DNA from 2 places in the Gottfriedia sp. OAE603 genome. Region 2 is predicted to be linked to the other one. Evidence: riboswitches for the same ligand, from Rfam matches in the RefSeq annotation. Region 2 holds a riboswitch; the other holds the start of a gene.
What was found. Region 2 has a riboswitch for thiamine pyrophosphate ahead of ABID96_RS16190 (ABC transporter substrate-binding protein). Riboswitches for the same ligand answer to the same signal wherever they lie in the genome.
Positions count from the first base shown of each region.

Region 1 (3,217 bases), 2.8 Mb from region 2:
AATGATGAATGGTTAGCCAAAGAAGATGGGATTAAAAATAAGTCAATTGAAGCATATGGCAAAATTGAGGAAGCGATGGGAATGGTTCAATTCTCATTAGCTCAAAAGACAATCAATCAAGATACACTTGTTACTTCTTTAAAAGAATTGGAAGCAGTAAATGAAAAGTTCATTACACATCAGTTCGCTGAATCCAAAATTAATATAAAGAATACGGGTAGTGTTGAAGATTTAATACAAATATTAAACAATGCATTATCAAACTTAAAAGAAAATGATGTATCTGGAGCAAAATCAGAGATAGATCAATTTAGAAAATCTTGGATTAGTATTGAAGGGGTAGTATTGACACAATCCCAAAAAGTTTATACAGATGCAGAAAGAGATATGGTTACTTCATACGCAATGCTGTCTGCTAAAACACCTGACATTAAAGCAGCAACTAAAACGATAAAAGATATGCGAGATTATCTTTCACCTTTAGCAGCTAAAACTAGTTATACAATGTTAGATGCAATCACAATTTTATTAAGAGAAGGATTAGAGGCCTTACTTGTTGTGGTAGCTTTATTAGGATTTATAAGAAAGTCTGGTCATGAGAAAAAAACTAAGTGGATCTGGTTTGGAGTCGGAGCTGGATTAGGTGTAAGTATAATATTAGGCGTTATCGTGAACTTACTATTTTCAGCAGGTGCTTTTGGAAGTAATAATTTCTTAATTGCAGGATGGACCGGAGTATTTGCTGCAGTCATGTTGCTTTATATGAGTTATTGGCTTCACAGTAAATCGAATTTAAAACAATGGCAATCTTATATTCAAACCCAGAGTACGAAAGCTTTAAACACTGGCAGTTTATTATCACTTTCAATTCTTTCATTTTTAGCAGTATTTCGTGAAGGAACTGAAACAGTCTTGTTCTTTATTGGTATGGCTTCATCTATAAAATTAACAAGTTTATTAACGGGCATTGTATTGGGGGTTCTCATATTAGCGATTCTAAGTTACTTAATTTTAAAAGTTGGTTTAAAAGTTCCGATGAGACCATTTTTCCTTATATCTAGTCTTCTTATGTTCTATTTATGTTTCAAATTTACGGGTATGGGCGTTCACGGTTTACAATTATCTGGATTATTACCAGCGACGCAGGCACCAATACCAACAGTGGATTTCTTTGCCATATATTCTACTTGGGAGAGTTTCATACCACAAATTATACTATTACTTATTGCATGTATCGTTGCAATTTTTAATAGATTTTCTAATAAAAAAAATGAAAAAAAACAAAATTCGGGGGAAATTGAACATGTTATCTAACAAAAAATTAGTTTTATCAATGACTTTAGCACTATCATTAACTTTATCTGCATGTGGCACAAAAGAAGATAAATCGATTAAAAGTGGATCAGATGATATGATTCAAACACTTACAGATTTAAAATCGCAAGTTGCTGATAATGATGAATCAAAAGCAAAAGAAAGTGGAGAGGCACTTGAAGAGTCTTGGGAAAAATTTGAAGACTCAGTAAAAGATAAAGATGCAGATCTTTATGAAAAGGTTGAAACTCCTCTACACATTATTGAAGCCGGTGTAAAAGTTTCTCCACTTGACGCAGATACTCTTAACGAAGCTGCAGATGATTTAAATGATGTTCTTAATGAAGTTAAGGACTTAAAATAATACTAAAGCACCCCAAAGGGTAGATTCTTTATCGATGGTCTACTCAATGGGGAGTAAGCCTGTAACTATCCTTTCAAAAGTTTTTATTTAGAATGGAATAAATAAGTCTAACTACTTGAATTTAGTAATAGTATTAATTAATATGATATAGAATTACAATTTGATATTTTGAATAGTACTAGGGGTGCCGTAAATGGTCGGCTGAGATTAAGACACAATTGTCTTTGACCCTTTAACCTGATCTGGATAATGCCAGCGTAGGAAAGTGAGCGAGTAAATGCATATTTTTATGTATTTATAACATTGATTTGTTCGAGCACAAGTCCCTATGGGGATTTGTGCTTTTTTGTTTTCTAAATCAATCCACAACTTCTATCTGTTAGATCAAAAAAGTCTATTCATTAAATAGGAGGAAAGAAATTGAAAAAAGTACTGACAATTGCGGGGTCCGACTCGAGTGGTGGAGCTGGAATTCAAGCAGATTTAAAAACGTTTTCAGCTCATGGTGTGTTTGGTATGAGCGTAATTACCGCAGTGACAGCTCAAAATACACAAGGGGTATTTGCAGTTCAAGACATTACACCAGAAATGATTGCAAATCAGCTAGACGCAATCTTTACTGATATTGAAGTTGATGCAGTAAAGATTGGGATGGTATCACAAATTGATACAATTAAAGTCATTGCTGAGAAACTAAGACAATATAAGCCGAAGCACATTGTTGTTGATCCAGTTATGGTTTCTAAAAGCGGCTATGATTTATTAAGTCCAGATGCGAAAGAAGCTTTAATTCAAGAACTGATTCCATTGGCAACTGTCATAACACCTAATCTTCCGGAGGCAGAAGTTATAACAGGTAGAAACATTTCAACGATTAAAGAGATGGAAGAGGCTGCTATTTTAATTCACTCATTAGGTGCTAGCGCTGTTCTTGTAAAAGGTGGTCACTTAGAGAACGATGCAACAGATATTAGCTATGATGGATACGAATTTACTTATTATAAGGGTACTAGAATAGTAACTAACAATACTCATGGTACTGGGTGTACTTTGTCATCAAGCATAGCTTCTAATCTAGCGAATGAATGTCCATTAAACGAAGCGATTAGTAAAGCAAAAGAGTACATACAACTAGCAATTCAACATTCATTCTCTATCGGAAAAGGTGTAGGTCCAGTACATCATTTTTATTCGATGTATCAAAAGGCGGGGATACAGCATGTATAAACTAACTGGAAAGTTAACAAAATGGAACTTCGCAACACTTTGGTTCGGAGCAGCAGTTTCAATCGCTGAAATTATGACAGGTGCGCTTATTGCACCTTTAGGTTTTTCAAAAGGATTGACTGCTATATTAATCGGTCATCTACTAGGTACGCTACTTCTTGTATTAGGTGGTGTCATTGGTTCAAGAGAGCGTTTAACAGCAATGGAGTCTACTAAAATATCATTTGGACGTTATGGTAGTTATTTATTTTCTATATTAAATGTATTACAGCTGCTAGGCTGGACAGCAATTATGATTGTGACAGGAGCCAG
Region 1 covers NZ_JBEUNN010000001.1:405,081-408,297, forward strand. The annotation lists gene ABID96_RS01890 (FTR1 family iron permease) at 1-1,314, shown strand, start outside; gene ABID96_RS01895 (hypothetical protein) at 1,304-1,678, shown strand; TPP riboswitch at 1,849-1,959, shown strand; gene thiD (bifunctional hydroxymethylpyrimidine kinase/phosphomethylpyrimidine kinase) at 2,099-2,905, shown strand; gene cytX (putative hydroxymethylpyrimidine transporter CytX) at 2,898-3,217, shown strand, end outside.
Region 1: it holds a riboswitch for thiamine pyrophosphate, as region 2 does, so the genes downstream of both, thiD (bifunctional hydroxymethylpyrimidine kinase/phosphomethylpyrimidine kinase) here and ABID96_RS16190 (ABC transporter substrate-binding protein) in region 2, are expected to answer to the same signal.

Region 2 (3,217 bases):
ATACTTCTCCGTCAAATCATCCATTGCAATACCTTGTGGCTGATATAGAATTTTCATTTGTGTAATGACATTATGACAGCCTATTTCAATCATTTTTTCATTCATTTTTTGGACAATAATTAATAATTGATTTAATTCGCCTTCCATTGTTGTTTCTAATGGTTGAACTTGGTATTTTACACCAGACTCATCGATTACTTTTATCGCTGCATCAACCGCTGGAATAACTTCCTCAATTTTATTGGTTTTAGGAATAATTTGTACACTCATTAATGTATTAGACATTTAAAGCTCCCCTTTGTCAAAAATTATTATTCTGGTAAAAACTCATTTGTAAAAGCTTTTTCCGGATCAAATTTACCCTCTAACAATTTATTTTCAGTTAACCACTCAGCATAGTTTTTCCAAATTGTTAACTTCTGTTCACCCCAACGACTTGCATCGTCTTGATATTTAGTTGAAAGCCATTCCTGACTTTTTTGAACTAGTTCTTTATCTAAATCTGGATTATCTTTTAACAAAATATCTGCAGCTTCTTTTGGATGATCGATTGAATAAGTATATCCTTTAGATGCTGCCTTCATAAATGCCTTAACGGTTTCTGGTTGATTCTTAATCATTTTTTCATTCGTTGCAAGTACCGGCGTATAGTAATCTAACTTATCACTGTAGTCAGTTAAATAAACCATATTTAACTTTTCACCACGAAGCTCTGCTTCTATACCTGTCCATCCTTGATAAATCCAAGCAAAATCAATATCTCGCTTTACTGCCGTGAAGAAATCAGCTTCGCCCATATTAACGATATTTAATTTATTAACATCTGCATTTTCTTTTTTCATCAATGAATCTAAAATTGCTTTTTCTACAGGTGAACCCCATCCACCATAAGTTTTACCAACAAAATCTTTAGGTGATTTAATATTTTTGCTAACTGGTGAAGCAAAACCAGAAGTATTATGTTGAATAACAGCTGCAATCGACACGATTGGTACGTTTTGTACTCTTGCTTGTGTAATTGACTCTTGGTAAGAAACGCCAAAATCAGCTTTACCAGAAGCAATTAATTGATCTGCTCCTGTTTGCCCCGGGCTTATAATCTCTACATCCAGACCTTGCTCTTTAAAATATCCATTTTCTTTTGCTACAAATAAACCTGTATGATTTGTATTTGGCGTCCAGTCTAATACTACCGTCACCTTTTGTAGCTTTTTTTCTTTCTTCGGTGTTGACGAATTTTGCTCACTACATCCTGCTAAAGTTAAGCAAAGTGCAAAAAAACAAATCAGTAATCTTTTCATTCTATAACTCTCCTTTTTGTTTTGTTTATACAAATGAAATGTGTTAGCACCATAGTCAGGTACTAGAACTAGACAAAAAGAAAACGCCCGAATAAATATCCGGACGTGAATGCACTGTAAAAAACTATATCAAAAGAGATACTGTTCCCTACGCTGGCATCACCCAGATCAGGTTCTAAGAGTCAGTATCTAAAGGATACAATCTCAGCCAGCAACACTGGCCCCTCCACATTTTCTCGCATATAAACTTTTCATGATAAATATAACAGATAAATTCCTTAAATACGACTCATTTTCAACATAAATTTAATATTTTAATAATCTGTATATATAGAAAACTTCATTTCTTGAAAAAGATAGAGCAGAAATTGCACCATGAACACTATGAATATAATAGATCAACAAGGTTTAAAAGTTTGTGGGAGTTTGTGGGAGCTTATAAATATAACGAAGGCGAGTGGACTAGATGAATAAGCCAATTGGTGTGATTGACTCAGGCGTTGGAGGCTTAACAGTTGCAAAACAAATGATCAGGCAGCTACCGAACGAAGAAATTTATTATGTAGGTGACACACTTAGATGCCCATATGGCTCACGTTCATATGATGAAATTAGACAGTTTACTTGGGAAATGACAAACTTTCTCCTAGACAAAGATATTAAAATGTTGGTCATTGCATGCAATACTTCAACTTCTATCGTTTTACAGGAAATGCGCGAAAAATTGCCGATTCCTGTAATCGGGGTCGTTCATCCAGGAGCAAGAGCGGCAATAAAGCTCACGAAAAATAATCAGATCGGAGTAATTGGTACAAATGCTACTATTCATAGCCACGCATACAAACACGCACTAAAGAGGATTAATCGATCAGTCGAAATAATAGAATTAGCCTGTCCAGAATTTGCTGGAATAGTTGAAAGTGGTAGATACATTCAACCAGATATTTTTGATCTTATTCAAGAGGCTTTGAGTCCATTAAAAGAATCGAGCATTGACACCTTAATACTAGGTTGCACTCACTATCCTCTATTGAGTTCCATTATTCAAGAAGTAATTGGCTCTCAGATCAAGTTAATCAGTTCAGGTGATCAAACAGCTTTGGAGGTTAGTGCAATACTGGACCAGCAAAATTTATTATCAACCAAGAAGTCTGTTTCACACTCCTTTTTTACCACTGGAAATCCCGTGGCATTTCGCAAAATAGCTTCTTCAATATTCCAAGAACCATTGGAACATATAATACAAATTAAACTTTAAAACACTCAAGCATTTTTTGCTCGAGTGTTTTTATTTTTTATTTAAGTCAAAATATTCTTTTAGCATAAAATTATTTTGTACAATATCTTCAAGGGTATATTCGTCTAATACTTGTAAAAACTGATTTAATGCTTTATTAAATATATGCTTTAAAGAACAAACAGGTGTTATGACACAGTTATTGTTATCCTCGAAACATTCAACAATATGAAAGTCCTCTTCTGTCTTTCGAATTAATTCACCTATATTTATGTCCGATGGTCGTTTTGCAAGTCGGATTCCACCATTCCGTCCTCGAATTGTTTCAATATAACCCATCTTCCCTAAATTATAGATTATTTTCATTAGATGATTTTTTGAAATATCATACGCCTCGGCAATATCCTTTATATTTACCAGTTTTTCATTTGGTTCAGTGGACAGGTATATTAAAACCCGAAGAGAGTAATCCGAATAATTGGTTAACCGCATAAATTCCCCTCACTCATTTATTTTGATTAATCATAGCATAATTGTGAACATTTTTTAAACTTTTATAAATTGAGACTAAAAAGATGTATTTTACATATTGCTTTAACGAGTAGGTGGGGCTACTATAAAGATGTATTATAAATACTACTTTAAAGAAAAGAAGGGGTATAACATGCTTTCTCAAAAA
Region 2 covers NZ_JBEUNN010000001.1:3,161,540-3,164,756, forward strand. The annotation lists gene ABID96_RS16185 (thiamine-binding protein) at 1-285, opposite strand, end outside; gene ABID96_RS16190 (ABC transporter substrate-binding protein) at 312-1,301, opposite strand; TPP riboswitch at 1,430-1,539, opposite strand; gene racE (glutamate racemase) at 1,768-2,559, shown strand; gene ABID96_RS16200 (RrF2 family transcriptional regulator) at 2,590-3,030, opposite strand; gene hmpA (NO-inducible flavohemoprotein) at 3,203-3,217, shown strand, end outside.